One region of the Afipia sp. GAS231 genome, then DNA from elsewhere that is predicted to be linked to it. Evidence: predicted binding sites of a transcription regulator. Region 1 holds the regulator's gene; each other region holds the start of a gene.
What was found. The regulator LexA, encoded in region 1, represses DNA repair genes until DNA is damaged. The targets are predictions, from matches to a motif close to TGTTCNNNNTGTGTTCNG.
Positions count from the first base shown of each region.

Region 1 (5,422 bases):
GAGCTTGTCATGCCGGGCAACATCCCCGGCCCCGGGCAGATCGTCTATTCCAACGGCTATGCGCTGCGCGCGCTGGCGCGGGCCGAGGGCGCCGAGACCGTCGATCTCGGCATTGCCGCCGACACGGTCGCCGCCACCACCGAAGGCATCCGCCGCGCCCGCGATACCGGCGCCGACATCCTGATCACCACCGGCGGGGCGTCCGTCGGCGACCACGACCTCGTCAAGCAGTCGCTGGAGGCCGAGGACGTCGCCATGGCGTTCTGGCGGATCGCGATGCGGCCCGGCAAGCCGATGATGCATGGACGGTTAGGGGCGATGCGGGTGATCGGCCTGCCCGGCAATCCGGTCTCGTCCTATGTCTGCGGTTTCCTGTTTCTGGTGCCGTTGATTCGCGCGCTTTCGGGCCGCAAAAACATCCATCACGTCAGGGAGCCCGCGCTGCTCGGCCGAGATCTTAGCGCCAACGACCAGCGCGAAGACTATCTGCGCGCCCGCCTCGAGGAGCATGCCGACGGCACGCTGACGGCGGTACCGGTCAATCATCAGGACTCGTCGCTGCTTGGAAATCTCGCTGCGGCACGGGCACTTCTGATACGTCCGCCGTTTGCGCCGGCGGCTCAGAAGGGCGCGCCTTGCGAGGTCCTTCGGCTGCCGGGGTGAAGCCCTGCGCGACACCTGCTGCCAAAACCCGGCCCACGTTCACCCCAAATTAAGTGGTTGCGGAACACATATCGAACATATAGTGTCCGTTCATGATTTGTTTCGAGAATTAGTGTCTACCTGGGGAGTTTTTTGAACTCCCGGGAATCCAGACCTGAAGTCTCGAAACCGGACGAACGCCGCCAACCGGGGGAATGCTCGCGATGCTTACGCGCAAACAGTACGAACTTCTGCGTTTCATCAATGAACGGCTGAAGGAGGCCGGGGTACCGCCCTCGTTCGACGAGATGAAGGACGCGCTCGACCTGCGTTCGAAATCCGGCATCCACCGCCTCATCACCGCGCTGGAAGAGCGCGGCTTCATCCGCCGCCTGCCCAACCGCGCCCGCGCCATCGAGGTCATCAAGCTTCCCGAACTGGCCGGCAGCGGTAACGGCAATGGCCGCCGCGGCTTCACGCCGAGTGTCATCGAGGGCACGTTGGGCAAGGTCCGCACCGCCAGCGCCGCCGCCGAGGATGACAGCAACCGCCCGGTCTCCGTCCCCGTGATGGGCCGGATCGCCGCCGGTACGCCGATCGAGGCGCTGCAGACCCGCAGCCACACCATCAGCGTGCCGCCCGACATGCTCGGAAGCGGCGAACATTACGCGCTCGAAGTGCGCGGCGACTCGATGGTGGACGCCGGCATTCTCGACGGCGACATGGCTCTGATCCAGCGCAACGAGACCGCCGACACCGGCGATATCGTGGTGGCCCTGATCGACGAGGAGGAAGCCACCCTGAAGCGCTTCCGCCGCCGCGGCGCCTCGATCGCGCTCGAGCCCGCCAATGCCTCCTACGAGGTCCGCATCCTGCCGCCGAACCGGGTCCGGATTCAGGGCAAGCTGATCGGGCTGTACCGAAAGTATTGATCGGCGCCCGTCAGGCGCCGGCCCCGACATCGACCAATGCCCCGGCCGTCGGCCGGGGTTTTTTGTTGCGCCTTTGGAACCAAGACGCGTTAGCGCGTTTGTGATGGAAGGCACCGGCGTGGAGCCGCAGAATTGCCCCGAAGGCGGACGAGGCTCCGCGCCAATGTCCACTCTGATAGAGGCCTGTGCCTCCGAGAGACACGGGTCAGCTATCTCAATCGAGGGAGCCATCCGATGTGTGACTATAGTCTGCACGCCGTGGCATCGCGCCCCGCCAAAGTCGGAGAGACGCTGATCACCACCACCTTCCGCGGTACGTCGACCCGCGGCTTTGCATCCGAAAACGAACTTGCCGTCGCGGTCTGCATGCTTCCCGGCACCGAGCTCGCGTTCGCGCGAGAGGTCAAATATGACAACCGCTGGATCTGGACGCGGACGCTCGACTGGCGGGTCGGCGTTTTCAACCATATCGAGCCTGAGACGCCCGATCGTCACCACGATGCGATCGAATTTCCGGACGGAAGCCGCGTGCTGGTGACCCAGTTGTGCGAAGGCCAGCACGTCACCGTGCTGCAACTGCCGGTGCTTACGCCGGCCGTGGAACGCGCGCCTGCGGCCGTTGCGCCGACGGCGACGACCTCATTTTTCATCGGCTGAGTCCTGCGGATGAAACACTTCGCCGGCCACAGCCGGCGGAGTGACACCGACGAATTGGGGAGCGAGCGGTGGTCAACAAGGTTACATGGCAACGCGCCGGACGCGTCACCGAGCCTGGCCGCTACATGTTCAGGTTCGGCTGGCTGACGGTGAGCGCCGACGATCTCGCGATCTGGCGGCAGTATCCGGAAGCCGCCTTCACGCTGGTCTACCTGCCCTCGGAGCCGGATGCGCCGGAAGAGTTTCATCTCGGCGCTTTTGAGCTACCGACCAGCTCCGCGCCGAGCGAGCATTGACGCAGAGCCTTTTCGGTTCTGATTGAATCAGAACCGGGCTCTACTTTTTTGTTTTGACGCGTTTTCTCTACGCGAACCGGCGTCCACTTCGCTCGAAAACGCTATGGCGCACCTCACTCCTCCGCCTGCAGGTCAGCGTCCGACGGCGTCGCATCGACGGCGCGCGGCGACGGCTTGCGCGGCGCCAGCACGGCGCTGTCGGTTTCGCCGTCCTCGGCGATCGCCTTTGACCAAGGACGGTCGATCCCTCCAGGTTTGACGGCGTCGACGACAAATCCGTCGCGGCCGCGCCGCAGCGCCAGCGCGCCCTGCCGGCGCAGGCGCTCGGTGTCGATCACCGACGCGGCGCAGCCACCAGGCGGCTGCCGCATCGTCACGATCAGCGCCGTGCGCTCGCAATCATCCGCCAGCGCCTCGGGCCGCTGCGCCCATGCGACCAGGGCGCCATTAGACGATGCGGTCACGCAGCCGTTGTCGTCGCAGGAGACGCCCTCACCGAGTGTGGCGTCGTCGGCGGTTCGCACATCGGCATCCCCCGCCAGCCACTCCCGGACCAGGAAGGCATCCTTGGAGCCTTTGGCGGCCTGCATCAGATGCAGCCGCCCGTCCTGGCCGCGTACGCCGACATGGCGGCCATCGGCGGACACCAGGATATCCGGCTGAGGCAGCCGCGCCGCCCACACTGTCGCGACCAGCAGCAGCGCCACGCCGGACCAGCGCAGCGGCGTGCGCAACAGGCCGAGCAGGATGATGCCGGCACTGGCGGCAATCAGTGGACCGATGCCGAACGCCGGCACCCGGCCGACTGCCCCGGGCAAGCCCGCAACCCACTGCGTCACCGAGATCATCCAGTCGATGCCGAGCCCCATCAGCCACCAGAAGAAGCCGTCGAAGCCGAACGGCATGGCGACCAGACCGAGCAGGCCCGCCGGCATCACCACCGCCGAGACCACCGGCATCGCCGCGAGATTGGCCAGCACCCCATAGGGCGTCACCCGATGAAAGTGAAACGCCGCGTACGGCGTGGTCGCGAGCCCCGCCACCAGCGAGGCCAACAGCAGCACCATGATTTCACGGCCGCCCCACAGCGCGACGCGCGCGGTCGCGGAATGTTCTGCGGTGGCGAACAAACGCGGCATGCCGATCTGCACCAGCGCGACCAAACCCAGCGTCGCCGCAAACGACATCTGAAAGCTCGGATGTACCAAAGCCTCCGGCGCGATCGCGAGCACGATCATGGCCGCGACCGCGAGCGTGCGGAAGGTGACGGCGCGGCGGTCGACCATGACCGCGATCAGCACCACCGCGGTCATGAAGAACGACCGTTGCGTCGCGACCTCGGCGCCCGACAGCAGCAGATAGAAGGCGGCGGCCACAAGGGCTGCCGCCGCCGACCATTTCTTGATCGGTTAGCTCGCGGTCAACGCCGGAAACAGTGCCAGCAGCGCCCGCACCGCAAAGAACACGACGCCGGCGACCACAGCCATGTGGTAACCCGAGATCGACAGCACGTGGCCGAGGCCGGAGATGAACATCGCGTCGTTGACCGGCGTCGTGATCGCATCGCGGCGCCCGGTCAGAAGTGCGGTCGCGATCGCGCGCCGGTCGCCGTCGAGCACGGTGCGGATCCGGGCGTCGATCGCATCGCGCAGGTTCTGCATCAGGGCCGAATAGCGCAACGCCCACCCGCCGGCGGCCGGCGGCTCCGTGGTCCTGATCGCGCCCATCGCGAAGCCGGAAGCCCCGATCCCGGAGAAGAACATGTCGCGGCCGAAATCGTAGGAGCCCGGCCGCAGCGGCGCCAGCGGCGGCAACAGCCGCGCCTTCAACTCGACGAAACTGCCGACCGCGGGTGCGGTGCCCTTCTTCACCGACAGCCGCACGCGCTCCAGCTTTGTCGTTCCGCGCGCACTTTCCATGGTGACGACCCGCAGCACGAAACGGTCAGTGCGCTCGCGGATGTCTCGGGTCTCGACGAAGCCGGTCAGCGTCACCGAAAACATCGGCCGCGCCAGCACGCCATGCGCGATCCGCGCGGTCTTCCAGGTCGCGGTGGCAAAACCTGCCGCAACCGCCGCGATCATGACAGCCACGGCAAAGAATTTCTGCCGCCGCAACAGCAACGCGATCACGCCGAGCGCCACCGCCGCGGTAGCGGCCACCGACAGCACCGGCTCGTGATCGGCAGCAAAATAAAAAGCAATGCCGGTGCCGAACGCGACCGGCACCCAGGGCAGCAGCCGGCCCGCGCCCGCCTCCGCGCGCACCCATTGGCGCAATGTCTCGATGAACGGCGGCCAGGCGCCGAGCACGGACGGCGCAAACCCGCCGGCCGGCACCGCCGCGCGCGGCGGCCACGTCCCGGCATAGCCGCGCCTTCCACCTGGCGTATTGCCCTGCTCCGCCATCCCGCTACCCGCGATGCCCTGCAGGGCGCAAAGCTACCGGAACGTGTCATCACAGCGATAGCAGAACGGATGCAGAAACCTGAGGAAACCGGTCCCGACTATCGGTACAGTCGGGTGGAACAGGATTCGGACTGGGATCAAGGGCGAGACATGAAATTTGCGGCCTGCGTAACAATTGCCTTCTCAATTGCGTTGTCATTGCCGCTGGCGACGGCCGCCTCCGTTTCCGCGAACGCTGCGCCCGAGCAATGCCGTTTCGTTCAGGAGAAGGCCGAACGCGAGGCTTGCTACCAGCGCCAGGAGGCGGCCCGCGCCGACCGGCTGAAGCAGCAGGCGGCCCGCGAAGCCGAGCAATCGAAGCCGCTGGAGCCGATGACGTCGGACGATGCAACACTCGCCCGCGCCATGCGCGGCATTTGCCGGGGCTGCTAGGCGGCTTTCGGGCAACGCGTCCTGTCGGGTTGTAAACCTACGAATCTGTCGGACT
Region 1 is NZ_LT629703.1:270,381-275,802, forward strand. It holds gene glp (gephyrin-like molybdotransferase Glp) at 1-663, shown strand, start outside; gene lexA (transcriptional repressor LexA) at 867-1,574, shown strand; gene BLS26_RS01215 (hypothetical protein) at 1,809-2,231, shown strand; gene BLS26_RS01220 (hypothetical protein) at 2,300-2,527, shown strand; partial or broken gene BLS26_RS01225 (ComEC/Rec2 family competence protein) at 2,641-4,935, opposite strand; gene BLS26_RS01230 (hypothetical protein) at 5,086-5,367, shown strand.

Region 2 (5,422 bases), 120 kb from region 1:
CCGCACGCCGCGGTGCCGAGCTGACCGGTCCGCCAGAGCCGAAATCGCCGCCGGAATCATCGGAGCCGAAGCTGCCGCCACCGCCGCCGCTGCGGCCGTCGAGCATCGTCAGGACAGAGTTGAACCCCTGCAGCACAACTTCGGTCGAGTACTTCTCGACGCCGGACTGGTCGGTCCATTTGCGGGTCTGCAACGCGCCCTCGATGTACACCTTGGCGCCCTTCTTCAGATACTGCTCGACGATCTTGCAGAGCGGCTCCGAGAAGATCACCACGCGGTGCCACTCGGTCTTTTCCTTGCGCTCGCCGGTGCCCTTGTCGCGCCAGGTCTCCGAGGTCGCGATGCTCAGATTGGCGATCGGCCGCCCGTCCTGTGTCCGCCGGATTTCCGGATCCTTGCCGAGATTTCCGACCAGAATCACCTTGTTCACGCTTCCCGCCATCGCCGCTCTCCACTCAAAATTACTGCCAAGACCTCACCGAAGACATCACTGGCAAAATCGCCGGGCTTGCCGTCATCGCCGGCCGCCTGCAGCTTCAACCTGTCGCTCTGTCCGTCGTGCCGGCCCAAAGGCCAACGACGAGACAATCCGGAGCGACCCTATACGCTCGCCGGCGCTGCCGACTTAGCGATCCCTCGGCAATCCCCCGGTTATCCACATATAGCACGTCCGAAACCCATGTTCCAGTTTTGTTCTACGCAACTTGCATGCAACTTGTCGGGGGGCGCGCGGCAAATGATCGTCGCCTGCGCTTCGAGCGGGCGGAGCCTCGACGGGCCTCGAAATGGAACCGGAATCTCCCGGGAGCACGTCACAATACTTAAACAAATCATTAACTTGCGGCGCCACACTTGGTCCGCGAGTGTTGCATTTCGGCGACGGCTTTTTCGCTCGATCCAACGTATAGGTTGTTCCAACGATGCGGCGCTCGCGTCATCACCAAAACGCTTCGGGACCAACGAGAAGCGGTCAACAGCTGGAGAGTACGACCATGAAGAAGTTTCTGCTGGGCACGGTTGCCCTCGTTGCCTTCGCGGCGCCTGCCGCTGCTGCCGATCTCGCTGCGCGTCCCTACACCAAGGCTCCCGCGCCGATGATCGCGGCGATCTATGACTGGAGCGGCTTCTACATCGGCGCCAACGGCGGCTGGGGTTCGAGCCGCAATTGTTACACCAACACCGCCATTGCCGGCGTCGCCATTGCTCCGGTTGCGGAAGGTTGCCACGACGCCACCGGCGGCACCGCGGGCGGTCAGATCGGCTATCGCTGGCAGACCGGCAACTGGGTGTTCGGTCTGGAAGCGCAAGGCAACTGGGCTGACTTCCGCGGCAGCAATGCCAGCCTCGCCACGCTCGGCCTGTCGACGGACCGCACCAAGATCGATGCCTTCGGCCTGTTCACCGGTCAGATCGGCTACGCCTGGAACAACGCCCTGCTCTACGTGAAGGGCGGCGCCGCGGTCACCGACAACCGCTATCAAGGCGTGTTGACCGCAACCAACGTCGTCATCGATCGCACCACCCAAACCCGCTGGGGCGGCACGATTGGCGCCGGCGTTGAATTCGGCTTCGCGCCGAACTGGTCGGCAGCGGTCGAATACGACCATCTGTTCATGGGAACGAACAACAACACCTTCACCAGCGTCTTCCCGGTCGCGGGCTTCAACACCCGCACCGACAGTATCAAGCAGAATGCCGACCTCGTCACCGTCCGCGTCAACTACCGCTGGGGCGGCCCGGTCATCGCGAAGTACTGATAGAAACGGCGTCAAACAGGACAGGAAAGGCCGGCCTCGCGCCGGCCTTTTTTGTTGTTGAGGTCAGAAGTTCCCCTGCTCCGGCCCGCAGCCTGCGTTTTGTTATCTTCCGCGGTGTGTTTGCGCGGCTACAGCGTTTCCGGTTGCGACGGCGTAGATTTGTTGCGGAAGTTGAATCGCGCAAACCGGGGAGACTTTTCATGAAGAATCTCGTTTCGGCCGCAGTCGGCCTCGCAGCACTCAGCCTCGCAGCACTCAGCCCCGCCTCGGCCGCCGATCTGGCCGCCCGTCCCTACACCAAGGCGCCTCCACCAATCATTGCCGCGGTCTATGACTGGAGCGGATTCTACATCGGTATCAACGGTGGCGGCGCATGGTCCCACAAGTGCTGGGATACGGGTCCGTTCACCTTCGGTGCGATTGCCGTTTTTGTGAGCCCCGGCGGACGTGAAGGTTGTCACAATGCGAGCGGCGGCGTGATCGGTGGTCAGGCCGGCTACCGCTGGCAGTCCGGCGCCTGGGTGTTCGGGTTGGAAGCACAGGGCGACTGGGCTGATCTGAAGGCATCCAATACCAGCTTGATCTTCCTGCCCGGGCTCACCTCTGTGACCGGCGCCACCAACAACACCAAGATCGACGCGATCGGCGTGTTCACCGGTCAGGTCGGCTACGCCTGGAACAACGTGCTGTTCTACGTGAAGGGCGGCGGCATGGTGGTCAACGACAAGTACCAAGGCACCTTCACCGGCCTCGGCACCGTGTTCGATAATGCCAGCGAAACCCGCTGGGGCGGCGCGGTTGGAGCCGGCCTCGATTTCGGTATTACGCCGAATGTCGTTGTGGGCGTCGACTACGTGCATGGGTTCATGGGCAGCCGCAACCTGACCTTCGTCTCCGCGACCACCGGAGTGCTTTCGCGCAACGAGACCATCCGTCAGGACGTCGACATGGTCACCGCCCGCCTCAGCTACAAGTTCGGCGGCCCTGTGATCGCCAAGTACTGAGCTTTGCGCAGGGGTACGGAGCTTCGTTTCAGCCATTGGAATACCGAAAGGCCGGCCTCGCGCCGGCCTTTCGCTTTTGGGTACGCCGACGCCCGGGGTGCGACATTCTGTCAGGCTGTGGCTTGGGCGTCACAGCCATCGGCCGCCAAGTTTGCTACCTCTGAATGCATCGGGGATTCCGAAACAGAAGATGCTACTGGGGAAGTGTTCGATGAAGAAGTTTCTGGTTGCCGCTGCCGGTCTTGTTGCTTCGGGTCTTGGCGCGATGCTGCTGACGTCACCGGTTTCCGCGGCGGATCTCGCCGCCCGCCCCTATACCAAGGCGCCGACGCCGATGGTGGCCGCGATCTATGACTGGAGCGGCTTCTATATCGGCCTCAACGGCGGCGGCGGATCGAGCCACAACTGCTGGGATCTGACCGCCAATAACGGCATCGCCCTTGTGCCGGTCCCGCGCGAAGGCTGCCATGACGCAACCGGCGGTTTGGCCGGTGGTCAGATCGGCTACCGCTGGCAATCGGCCAACTGGGTGTTCGGCGTCGAAGCCCAGGGCGACTGGGCCGACCTGAAGGGATCGAGCGCGAGCGCAACCGCACTCATTCCGTTCAACAACCGGACCAAGATCGATGGCATCGGCCTTTTCACCGGCCAGGTCGGTTACGCCTGGAGCAGCGTCCTGCTGTATGCGAAGGGCGGCGCCGCCGTCACCCACAACCGATACAGCAACGTCTTCACGGTAAACAACGCCTTCGGCAACGCAGGTACCGAGTTCAATTCCGCCAGCGACACCCGTTGGGGCGGCACCATCGGCGCCGGCATCGAAGTCGGCTTTGCGCCGAACTGGTCGGTGGCCGCCGAATACAACCACCTGTTCATGGGCAATCACAACATTGCCTTCGCGGCCACCGCCATCGCGGTTTCGCGCGCCGACAATATTCACCAGGACGTCGACATGGCGACCGTCCGCTTGAACTACCGCTGGGGCGGCCCGGTGATCGCGAAATACTGAGCTTCGCTTCTCCCTGCGAGAAACCTAAGGCCGGCCTTGCGCCGGCCTTTTTGTTTGTTGGGGGAACCGCCGCCTGCTGACCGCTGCTGCCAAACGAGAAGAGCTTCTTTTTTTGACGCGTTTTCTTCACGCGAACCGGTTCCCACCTCGCTTGAAAGCGCTATGGGTCAAAACAATCCGTTGATGAGTCTGCGGCGGCACTGGAAATCCTGTCCCGTTCTTCCTACGTTCCAGCTTTCGCTCATCGGCGCCCCGGACCACCCCGGCGGTACGCCCAACGTCGTGCGTCTCACGCGCGTGGAAATGCCGCTATGGATGAAATCTTGAGGGCGAAGCGCCAACAGAACGCCGGCTCCGCCTCGCGCGCGATCACGATCCGCGGCGCGCGCGAGCACAATCTCAAGAACATCGACGTCGAGATTCCCCGCGACAAGCTCGCGGTGTTCACCGGCCTGTCCGGCTCCGGCAAATCCTCGCTGGCGTTCGACACCATCTACGCCGAAGGCCAGCGCCGCTATGTCGAGTCGCTGTCGGCCTATGCCCGCCAGTTCCTGGAGATGATGCAGAAGCCCGACGTCGACCAGATCGACGGGCTGTCGCCGGCGATTTCGATCGAGCAGAAGACGACGTCGAAGAATCCGCGCTCCACCGTCGGCACCGTCACTGAGATCTACGACTACATGCGACTGCTGTGGGCCCGCGTCGGCGTGCCCTACTCGCCCGCGACGGGCCGGCCGATCGAAAGCCAGTTGGTCTCGCAGATGGTCGACCGCGTGCTGGCGCTGCCCGAGGGCACGCGGCTCTATCTGCTGGCGCCGGTCGCGCGCGGCCGCAAGGGCGAATACAAGAAGGAGCTCGCCGAATACCTCAAGAAGGGTTTTCAGCGCGTCAAGATCGACGGCACCTTCTACGAGCTCGCGGAAGCGCCGGCGCTGGACAAGAAATTCCCGCACGACATCGACGTCGTGGTCGACCGCATCGTGGTGCGGCCGGACATCGGCCAGCGCCTCGCGGAAAGCTTTGAGACCGCACTGAAGCTGGCCGAAGGCCTCGCGGTGATCGAATACGCCGACGCGCCGGCGGGTGCGGCGGAGGAGAAAAAGTCCGACAAGAAGACCGCCAAGATCCACGACAAGAGTGGGCCGGAACGGATTCTGTTTTCGGAAAAGTTCGCCTGCCCGGTGTCCGGCTTCACGATTCCAGAGATCGAGCCGAGACTCTTTTCTTTCAACAACCCCTATGGCGCCTGCCCGGCGTGCGGCGGCCTCGGCGTCGAGCAGCATATCGACGAGGACCTCGTCATTCCCGACAAGGAGATGACGCTGCGCAAGGGCGCGATCGCGCCGTGGGCAAAATCGTCCTCGCCCTATTACATCCAGACCCTGACGGCGCTGGGCAAATTCTACAAGTTCACGCTCGACACCAAGTGGAAGGATCTTCCGAAGAAGACGCAGGCCGCCCTGCTGCACGGCTCCGGCGACGACGAGATCAAGTTCTCCTATGAGGACGGGGTGCGTTCCTACGACACCAAAAAGCCGTTCGAGGGCGTCGTCACGAACCTCGAGCGCCGTTTTCGCGAGACCGAGAGCGAGTGGGCGCGCGAGGAGCTGGCAAAGTATTTCTCCGACGTTCCCTGCGCCGGCTGCAACGGC
Region 2 is NZ_LT629703.1:146,368-151,789, forward strand. It holds gene BLS26_RS00640 (single-stranded DNA-binding protein) at 1-442, opposite strand, end outside; gene BLS26_RS00645 (outer membrane protein) at 993-1,757, shown strand; gene BLS26_RS00650 (outer membrane protein) at 1,958-2,761, shown strand; gene BLS26_RS00655 (outer membrane protein) at 2,973-3,770, shown strand; gene uvrA (excinuclease ABC subunit UvrA) at 4,082-5,422, shown strand, end outside.
Region 2: a site for LexA is predicted at 3,986-4,003, ahead of uvrA (excinuclease ABC subunit UvrA). Genes of this name have one in related genera too.

Region 3 (5,422 bases), 1.5 Mb from region 1:
GCTCGCGAAACAGCCGCGCCATTTCATGGGCCGGCTTGAGATGGCGCTCGGCATTGGCCTCCAGCCGCTTTCCGATCGCGTCGATGGTGGTCTTCTCGCGGATACAGGTCAAAATATCCTGCAGCGGGCGGCGCGCGGGATGGTGGTACAGCACCTCGTTGGTGGCCAGCAGCCGCACCCCGGCTTTGGTGGCGATATGATGCAGCCGCGCCAGCCGGCGCCTGTCGTCGCCGCGATAGAGCAGGCTGGCGGCGAGCCACACCCCGTCGGCGCGGCTCGCTTTCAAGCGCTCCAGCACTTTCAACACGTCCGCCATCTCGAAGCGATGCGGCAGCGTCAGCACCAGAAGCTGGCCATCGGCAAACTCCAGGAGATCATCGAACCTCAGATGGCATTCGCCCTTTTCGATTTTCTTGATGTCATCGCCGCGCTTGCCGCGGGTCAGCAACTGGCATAGCCGGCCGTACGCGGCGCGGTCGCGCGGATAAACAAAAATATCCGGCGTGCCGTCGATGAAGACGATCCGCGCGCCGATCAGAAGCTTTGGCTTGTGGGTGACCTCGGGATTGTCGAGTTCCTTGTAAGCACGCACCACCCCAGACAACGTGTTGTGATCGGCAATGCCGATCGCGGCAATGCCGAGCCGGCTCGCCTCGTGCACATAGGCGCGCGGATCGGAACCGCCGCGCAGGAACGAGAAATTGGTGGTGATGCCGATCTCGGCATAGGGGATGTGCAAAGGCCCGTTCATGCGAACAGCCCGTGCACGAACCATTTGGCCTCGACCGGTTCGCCCTCTTTGTCCCTAAGTTCGCTTTCATAGAGCCCGTCGCGAAAGATCCAGAAACGCAAGCCCGCTTCATCCTCGATACGGAAATAATCCCGCGTCAACGCGCGGCCGCTCTGCTTCCACCATTCCATGGCGATGCGTTCGGGTCCCTCCACCCGCGCCACCGTGTGGGTGACGCGGCGCCAGGTGAATTGATGCGGCGGTCCGTCGGGTATGGTCGCAAACGGCACATTGATCGGCTCGGGCCTTTCGAACAGCCGCAACGGCCGCAGCGGCGGCTCGCTTGCGACGCGATCGGGCCACGCCGCCTGAACCGCTGTCGCCAGATGATGCTGTGCGGGCACCGCCAATGCCGCATGTTCCGGAATATGGGTGTCCTGCGGCAGATGCACGACGACGCGTTTGCCCCCGATGCGCGCGGCGATGCGGTCGATCAAAGCGGCGAGTTCGTCATTGTCATGCACGGACGCATCGAGGTCGCGCTGCTGCTGCACCATGATTTCGGTGCGGCTTGCGGACAGGCGAATGAGGTCGAAACCGAAGCCGGGATCGAGGGGATCGTTGAGCGCCTCGAGCCGCTCGCGAAACAGCCGGTCGATCACCTCACGCTTCGTCGCCGGGCGCCCGGTATCGACGGCAATCGTGCGCACCGCGCCGTCGGTGCGGAAAAAACTCGCTTCCAGCCGTCGCGCGCCCTTGCCCTGTTTGTCCATCGCCGCGACCAGCATGGCTGCGAGCGCGGACAAGTTCATCGCGATCACGTTTTCGGTGGCGACCGGTTCGGGAAAGCGTTTCTCGACGATGTAATCCGGCAGCGGTTTGCGCGGACTGATCGGCGCGTCGCCCTGCCCCAGCGCATGCTCCAGGTGCGCGGTGAAACCGGCGCCGAATCTTGCCGCGATCTCGTGGCGCGCGCGCGACGCGACATCGCCGATGGTTTTTAAACCGGCGCGACGCAGGCCACTCGCGATGACCTCTGCCGCACCGAGCGCAGATACCGGCAGCGGCGCGACGGCCTTGGCCTCCTCGCCGTCGACGATGATTTTTCCCGACACATGCCGCGTCAGGGTGCGGGCGCAGACGGAGGTCGAGGCGATCGCCGCGCTGACGGCAAAGCCACGTTGTGTCAGCGCACTGGTGACGGCCTGCAGCAGCGCAGCCTCGCCGCCGAACAGATGGGCGCAGCCGGTGATATCGAGGAACAGCCCATGCGGCGGATCGAGCGCCACCAGCGGCGTGAAGCGGTCGCACCAGTCGGCTATGTCATTGAGCGTCTTGGCGTCGGCGGCCTCGTCGGCATCGAACACCGTCAATTCCGGGCAGATCGCGCGGGCATTGGCGAGCGGCAGGCCAATCGAAAGGCCGGAGCGCTCGGCGAGATCATCGAGCGCGTAAATCACCAGCGCATTGTTTTGCTTGGAGATGACGACGATGGGCGCGTCGCTGGGAACGTCGCTGGCAGTCGCGTTCCCTCCCCCCTTGCGGGGTCCGAGGCGAGCGGAGCTCGCTCTCGAGGTTAGGGAGGGGGGTGGCGGCGAAGACGGTGGTTGTGGCTTACCCCTCTCCCCCGCCCTCCCCCGCAAGGGGGGAGGGAGCGCACCGTTCGTGTCGTAAGAGTTTTGGCCATTCGATTGAACGGTGTGACCCGCGGCGGCACCCCCACCCCAGCCCTCCCCCGCAAGCGGGAGAGGGAGCCGACTGCCCGTGCCGTTAGAGTTCTCATGCGCTACGCTTGAAACCGTGAGCGTAAACTGCCGCTTGATGCGGTCGATGGGCAGGCGTGGCAGCCACAGGCTGAGGATACGTCGACGGTTCTCTCGACGGTTCTCTTGACGGTTCTCTTGATGGTTCTCTTGCCGGTTCGCTGAAAAGGCACTCATCACATTTCCATTCCATGATCCACCGCCCGACCGGGCCATGACGGTTACGAACCAGCTGCGCGTCGAACACCGGCGCGCCCCAGGCACTCCAAGGCGCCGCAGGCATTGAGGGTGATCCCGGCGGCGAATGCGCCGCGCGCACGATCCATCGTGTTTCCGCGGTCGAAGGTTGCGGTGTGGCCGCCACCCGCAGCAGCAAGGCGGTGACGCCGGAGGCTTGCGCGGCCAGTGTGAGTTTGCGGCTGGCAACGAGATCGAGCTGCCGCGCCTCGCCCCAGACTTCCAGCACCACCGCGCCGAGCGCGTCGCAGGCCAGCGCGTCGGCGGCGGTGCGTAGCGCGGCATCGGCGTCGGCAGCACGCACGGTCACCAGCAGGCGCGGATCGAGGCCGAGCTCGCAAAGCCCACTCATCGACAACGCGCCGGATTCCAGTTCTGAAAAATCCTGCCGCACCCAGACCAGCGGCCGGCGCGGCGTCAGCCGCCCGGCGAGGCCGGCGATGAAGCCGGTGGCCGCCGCGCTCTGGTGGCCTTCCGAAAACACCTCATGCACCGCAGCCATGGCGAGACCGCCTTGCAGTGTCGCGTCGGCGCCGGCGTGACCGAGCGCGACCTTGTGATGCGCATGCGCATCGCCCGATGTTTCGATGCGCTCGATGCTGCCGCGCAAGCGCGCAAGCGTGCTGGTGTGTGCGGTGCTCATGCCCCGCTCCTCTGGGAATTTGGGCCTTCAGGTTCTTTCGAATGAACCCGCGGCTGGCTCATTTGTTCATGATATGTTCTAATATAAAGCTAACAGGACGCCGGGAGTCAATCGGGATTGATGCCTGAGCGATTCATGAGCGGAATCAAAGGGATTCAGGGATGGACGTGCAGCGCAAGCTGGAAATCCTGGCGGATGCCGCCAAATACGACGCCTCCTGCGCCTCCAGCGGCACCGAGCAGCGGGATTCCAGCGACGGCAAAGGCCTCGGCTCGACCGCGCCCGGCATGGGCATCTGCCATTCCTACGCGCCGGACGGCCGCTGCATCTCGCTATTGAAAGTGCTGCTCACCAATGCCTGCAATTACGATTGCTTGTATTGCGTCAACCGCGCCTCCAGCAACGTGCCGCGTGCCCGCTTCACCGTCGACGAGGTGGTGAAGCTGACGATCGATTTCTACCGCCGCAATTACATCGAAGGCTTGTTTCTCTCCTCCGGCATCATTCGCAGCGCCGACTACACCATGGAGCAGGTGGTGGGTGTCGCGCGAAAACTGCGCGAAGAACATCACTTCCGCGGCTACATCCATCTCAAGACCATTCCGGAGGCCGACGACGCGCTGATCACGGAGGCCGGCAAATATGCCGACCGTCTTTCCATCAACATCGAAGTGCCCGAGGAAACCAGTCTGGCCAGACTGGCGCCGGAGAAAGACCTCCGCGCGATCCGCCGCACCATGGGCCGGTTGCGGCTGAAACTCGACGAAGCCAAGGATAACAGCAGGACTGCGACCAAGGCCAAGCCACCACGCTTTGCGCCGGCCGGCCAGAGCACGCAGATGATCATCGGTGCGGACGCCGCCAACGACAAAACCATTCTGGACACCAGCGCCAATCTCTACGGCTCCTACCGGCTCAAGCGGGTGTACTATTCGGCATTCAGCCCGATCCCCGATGCCAGCCGCGCGTTGCCGCTAGCCGCACCGCCGCTGATCCGCGAGCACCGGCTCTATCAGGCCGACTGGCTGATGCGGTTCTACGGTTTCGACGCCGGCGAGATCGTCGAAGAGCGCGCCGGCATGCTGCCGCTCGACATCGATCCGAAACTCGCCTGGGCGTTGCGGCATCGCGAACGTTTCCCGCTCGACGTCGCCACCGCCAGCCGCGAAGAGCTGCTGCGCGTGCCGGGCTTCGGCACCAAAGCCGTCGAACGCATCATCGCCACGCGCCGGCTGACGAATATTCGCGTCGAAGATCTGGCGCGGCTCAACATTCCCAAGAACAAGGCGCTGCCGTTCATCGTTCTCGGTAATCACCGGCCGCCAGGACATCTACTCGATGGCGAAGCGCTGGCAGCGCGGTTCAAGCCGAAGGCGGTGCAGATGGGATTTGGATTTTGATTGTCATTCCGGGGCGATGCGAAGCATCGAACCCGGAATCCCGAGATTCCGGGTCTGGTGCTAACGCACCATCCCGGAATGACAGAGCCCTTATCGCTTCGCTCACAATGACGGAAGTGAGGAGTAACCGATGCACTTCATCACCATCGACGGCGAAACCGATTTCAACGGCTGGCGCAACGCCGCCCGCGCGCTGGCGCTGAATGAGGTAAAGCCGTCCAACGTGACCTGGCGGGTGCGCGGCGACGCGCCGGAACTGTTCGAACCGACAACACCGCCACCCGAGCCGCCGCACGGCACCTTCAACGTATCCGGCAAGTTCATCGAACTGGCGCAGACCGCGATCCTTAATCGCAATCCCGAACGGTTCGCCATGTTCTATCGCCTGCTGTGGCGGTTGCGCGGTCATCACGACCTGCTCGATATCGCAACCGACCCTGACGTCGCCGAGATCGCGGGCATGGCCAAGGCGGTGCGCCGCGACGAGCACAAGATGCACGCCTTTGTCCGCTTCCGCGAAGTCGGCCGCGAACAGAAAGCGCATTACGTTGCCTGGTTCGAACCGGAACACCACATCGTCGAACTCGCCGCTCCCTTCTTCGCACGCCGCTTCGCCGACATGCCGTGGTCGATCCTGACGCCCGATGTC
Region 3 is NZ_LT629703.1:6,375,844-6,381,265, reverse strand. It holds gene BLS26_RS29985 (error-prone DNA polymerase) at 1-751, opposite strand, end outside; gene BLS26_RS29980 (DNA polymerase Y family protein) at 748-2,562, opposite strand; gene BLS26_RS29975 (ImuA family protein) at 2,510-3,373, opposite strand; gene BLS26_RS29970 (putative DNA modification/repair radical SAM protein) at 3,535-4,773, shown strand; gene BLS26_RS29965 (UdgX family uracil-DNA binding protein) at 4,904-5,422, shown strand, end outside.
Region 3: a site for LexA is predicted at 3,437-3,454, ahead of BLS26_RS29970 (putative DNA modification/repair radical SAM protein). Genes of this name have one in related genera too.

Region 4 (5,422 bases), 3.0 Mb from region 1:
CGGCGATCTGCGCGAATTCGGACGGTGTCAGCCGGCGGAACTGGTAACCGTCGTATTTGCGATCGGACGCAAAGGCGACGTGATCGACGTCGAGGTTGAGCCCCATTCCAACGGCATCGGTCGCAACAAGGTAATCGACGTCGCCGTTCTGGAACATCGCGACCTGCGCATTCCGTGTGCGCGGCGACAGCGAGCCCAGCACCACGGCGGCCCCGCCATGCTGCCGCCGGATCAGTTCCGCGATCGCATAGACCTCGTCGGCCGAGAACGCGACGATCGCGGTGCGGCGCGGCTGCCGCGTGATCTTGCGGTCGCCGGCGAATTCGAGCTGCGACAGCCGCGGCCTTGTGACGATGGAGGCGCCCGGCAGCAGCCGCTCGATGATGGGACGCATGGTCGCAGCGCCCAACAGCAGCGTCTCGTCGCGGCCGCGGCGGTGCAGGATGCGATCGGTGAAAACATGCCCGCGTTCGAGATCGGCCGCGATCTGGATTTCGTCGACGGCGAGAAACGACACGTCGATGTCGCGCGGCATCGCCTCGACGGTGGAGACCCAGTAGCGCGGATTTTTCGGCTTGATCTTCTCTTCGCCGGTGATCAGCGCGACGCTCTCGGCACCCGCGCGATCCACGATCTTGTTGTAGACCTCGCGCGCGAGCAGCCGCAGCGGCAGGCCGATCACGCCGGAGGAATGCGCCAGCATCCGCTCGATCGCCAGATGCGTCTTGCCGGTATTGGTCGGCCCAAGCACCGCGGTGACGCCTGCGCCGGGAGCGCGCTCGTGGGCGAACGGGGAATGAGAGAAAGTCATATTTTACGGGTGTTTCTTGCTGCTCAGTTCGTCATTGCGAGGAGCGAAGCGACGAAGCAATCCAGTCTTTCTTCGTGTGGCAAGATGGATTGCTTCGCTTCGCTCGCAATGACGGAAAAACCTCTGTGCCTCGGCGTCATTTCAGCCGATTCTGTTTCATTCTGCGACGGTGATGCGGTCGCGCTTAAGCTCTGGAACGAGTCTGGAACGAATCGCGTCCGAATCGCAGACTCCTACGTAAACCGGCTTCGTTCTCCGCAACATCTCGCGTGGCTGCGATCGGGAGGGCACTAGATCAAGTTTGAGGGGCCTCCACAAGAACAGGTTTTTCGGCGGAAACGTTAAGAACAAAGCGGCGTCGGAGTCGAATCAGAAGCGGTGAAGAGTCAAGGCGGATTCCAGTGGGTTCGTCATTCCGGGGCGCGAAGCGAACCTCAGGGGTGCAATTGCACCCCCGGGGAATCTCGAGATTCCGGGTTCGATGCTTCGCATCGCCCCGGAATGACTCGCTCTTATTGCTCCGTCATGCCCGGGCTTGTCCCGGGCATCCACGTCTTTCTTCGCTGCTGAACCAAAGACGTGGATGGCCGGGTCAAGCCCGGCCATGACGAGAAACTATTACCCTACTGCGTCCGCGCCACCTTCGGCGGCGCCGCGGTGGTCACGAACGTGGTCGCTTCCAGCATCGCGGGGCCGAGCGGCGTCGGGATCACCATGCGGAACGGCACCAGGATGCGGGTGCCGGCGACGGGAACGAAGACGACTTCCATGTTGCGCTGGGTGGCGAGCCACTTGATCACCGGGCGATCGGGGATATAGCCCGCCACCGGCGTGAAATAGATCGCGCAGACCACGGCGGGGCCGTGATAGCCGTTCTCGGCCTTCACGGTTTCCATCCGCTTGTAATCGAGCTTGAGGTCGTAGCGCAGGCGGCCGTCGAACACGCCGGTGCCGGTGCGGCAGGCGTCGGGCGTCAGCACTTCGCCGGTGCCGGGCACGCGGATCATCGAGCCGGTCATGGGATCGAGCACGTTTTTGCGCTGCGCGTCGGTGACGACGATGCGGTCGGGATCGACCGGCGGCACCGGATCGATCGAAAAGTCCTTCACCCCGCCATTGGCGAGGTTGAGCCGGATGGTCTCGGACTTCTTTTGGGTGGTGGTGGTGGCGACATAGGCGGACGAGACCAGCGCGCCGTTGACGACCCGGCCCTGGCTGGCGCCGGAACCGGAGCCGCCGGAAAACGCCTTCAGCAGCCCGGCGCTGCCGCCTTGCGCGGAAGCCGAAAACACGTCGTCGCCGATTTCGATGGTCCAGGTGCCCTTGCCGACCGCGATGCCGGACAGCGTGGCCTCATAACGGGCATCCACCCGCCCCTGCGCGGACGCGCTCCCGGGCGCGGCCACGAGCCAAACCCCGGCGCAAAGGCCGAAAAACAGCCCCAGACGGGGCGCAATGGCGGTGGATCGGGTCACGAAAGCGGGATTCCAAATTTGGCTGCAAGGCGGTTGGCTGAACTGCAAGGTCATCTAAGCAAAAATATCCGGCAAACAACGCGAATTTCGCGAAAAGCCGGCCGCTTCGGGCCAGCGGGGGATATGTCCCCATGATGCGGCGGGGAATGCGCCGTTTATATGGTACGGAAAACAGGGCGTTTTCGTCGCCAGGCGCCGCGCGCCGCGCCCCAAAATGCGTCCAAATCAGCCGCCGGAACCGCTGATCGGCCGCCTGTTCCGCGCTTTTCTTGGACGTCCAAACCTTGACGGTTCGGGCCTCTCGCCCTATACGTCCGCGGTTCCTGCAAATGGACGCGATTTTGGACCCCTGCGCGGCGCATGATGCGCTGCCCGAAGGCGGGGATGGAAGAGGATTTTGCGATGTCCCGTAAGTGCGAATTGACCGCCAAGGGCCCCCAGGTGGGCCACAAGGTGAGCCACTCGAACATCAAGACCAAGCGCCGGTTCCTGCCGAACCTGGTCAACGTCACCCTCATCTCGGACGCGCTCGGCCGCAACGTGCGCCTGCGGGTTTCGACCAACGCGCTGAAGAGCGTCGACCACAATGGCGGCCTCGATGCCTTCCTGCAGAAGGCCCGTGCCGCCAACCTCTCGCCCCGTGCGCTCGACCTGAAGCGCGCGATCGAGAAGAAGGTCGGCAAGCCGGTGTTCGTGAAGAAAGAGATCAAGGACGTTAAGAAGGCGAGCTAAGGCTTAGCTGCACCGCGAGAGCGGATTAGAGTTTTGAAGCGGCTGGGTCGAAAGACCCGGCCGTTTTTGTTTGGAGGGCCCTACGACTTAAGGCTCGTGCATTCAGCCTTGCTCACGTCCTGCGGTTGAGCTTGTATGCCACCGGGTCTGGGGAGGCTCCTAACATGCGTAATCTGGGAATCGTGGTGCTTTGCGCCGCGCTGGGCGGCTGCGTCTCGACCAACGAAACCATTTCGTTTCGAACAACCAATCCACAGCAACAGGCGATGATGCGGGACGGACAGCCCGCGCTTGTCTCACGCCAGAAAAATTCGCTCGTGCTGGTCCGCCCGGCTTCGCGTCAATTGCAAGCGAACGGACGACCGGTGTTTGTCGTCGGCATCAACAACATCGGAAAGCAACCGACGGACTTTGTGGTCTCGCAGGTGGAAGCCACCCAGCACGTCGGCGCTTCCGATTACGGGATGCAGGTCGTCACCTTTGAAATGTTGCAACAGGAAGAAAAGAATCGGCAGATCGCACGCGCAGTGCTGGCAGGCGTTTCCGTCGCCGCGAACTCCTACAGCGCTTCACGCGCCGGCTACGGCAGTTACACGACACCAAGCGGCCGCAGCGGCACTTTCTACAGCCCGACCGCGGCAGCGATCGCGCAGAACAACGCGGCGTATCAAAACGACGCCGTAATCGCGTCAACCGTCGAGACCGGACAACGCAACATGGCGATGCTTGAGCAATCGGTCATCAAGGACAACATGCTGATGCCAGGAGAATGGTACGGCGGTCAGTTGCACATCGCGCCACCGACCGAGCAGGACGGCGCGAAGAAGAGCTACACGATCATCATTACGGTCGGACAGGATCGCCATGTGGTGGACATCGCGCAGGGGCCGGCGGGGACATAAGTAATGTGGGGCGACTAAAGCTAGCGGCGGTGGAAAAAAGCCGGACCCGGCTGCATACATTTGATGGCTTGGAGCGGTCGAATGCGTTGCTTGCCTACCTATCAATTGCAAAAGCAGCGTAATCGGCCTCCAGGTCGATCACCATCGGTATTTAGCAGTTGCATTGCCTAGTCGACATTTTGACTTCAAAGAATTGCATCAGTCGAATAAACCAGCCACCTGGAAGACAAATGATAGATCTGCACGAAAGGCTATCGGAGTTTTCTTATGGCTACGGCATAACTCGAGACGTTGAGGCGCTATTATCTAGCGTTGGAGTTCGCACCGTACCTTTTATGCCGAGCCTACTTCAGGAAAAGCAGGTCGCCTTCGACGTCGGCTTTGGCGGTCGAGGTGTGCCATTGATCCTTCAATTTAAGCTTGGGCACTCGTTGAGACGGTTTGTCCGCAGCGACAAGACCCTTCCCGCACCCTCATTGCAAAGACCATTTTTCAGGTTTTCAATACACACTGCTGAGCCTGACGGGCAATTCGAAACACTTCTAAAAGCGGAACTAGACGGTGCCGAAGCTTACTATGTCGCACCACGATTTACAGATTGGCCCCACTACGTCCAATTCTTCGAGAGCGGCCAAGTGTTGGAGCGCTCAGTGTTGATTACGCCGAGCGAAATTCGTGCTTCGCTCGTAGCAAAAGGTCTACCAGACGGAACCCACCGTATCGTCTACGATCCAGATCGAGTCCATGTCTGTTCAGAGCCTACTGAGATGAGAGATGTGCGACCCGAACTCATGGCAGCAAATATCCTTACTCGAATCAGAACGGACGGCCCCAGCCTTGGGCACGCGGTACACAATGTGTTTGCCGGCATGGAGGACCGGGCTGCGATCCGGCGCGCCTCAAAAGAGGTATTCGAAGACGACGAGAATGTTAATTTAGATTCTGTTGCTGCCACATTCGGCGAACGTGCACCGCAATCGTTCACTCGGACCGAACGGAACCGTCGCTTGATTCAACTCAAAGAACGCGCGCGCAGCGAAGAAGACGCGATTGCGGCTGCGCTGGGATTTGAATTTTGGAGTCTTGGTATTCAAATGATCCTCGCAGTTCAAGATGAACCCGGATGAAGCAGCGCCCTTGGATTTTCGCTAGTTGCCACCATTGCGATTATCCTTGGTCACTCCAAACAAAAACGACTGCAGTTGATGCTTAAGGCTTACATTGACGACAGCCACATGCGTCAGGCTCCTTTTTATGTTCTGGGAGGTTGGGTGGCGCCTGTTAAGACATGGCTCGCATTCTCCGACGCGTGGCGGGATGTATTACGAATGTCACCGCGCATCGAATATTTTAAATATGACGAAGCGATGGGACTTAGTGGTGAATTCTACGGAGTTTCGGAAGCCGCGCGCGATGAGAAATTGCGACTACTCATCAATCTAATTGAAGAGTACGCGCTTGTCGGTGTGGCGTCGGCCATACCGCACAATATCTTTTATCCC
Region 4 is NZ_LT629703.1:3,245,438-3,250,859, forward strand. It holds gene BLS26_RS15355 (helicase-related protein) at 1-811, opposite strand, end outside; gene BLS26_RS15360 (DUF3108 domain-containing protein) at 1,435-2,217, opposite strand; gene rpmB (50S ribosomal protein L28) at 2,689-3,018, shown strand; gene BLS26_RS15370 (hypothetical protein) at 3,183-3,920, shown strand; gene BLS26_RS35745 (hypothetical protein) at 4,151-5,047, shown strand; gene BLS26_RS15375 (DUF3800 domain-containing protein) at 5,126-5,422, shown strand, end outside.
Region 4: a site for LexA is predicted at 1,004-1,021, ahead of BLS26_RS15355 (helicase-related protein). Genes of this name have one in related genera too.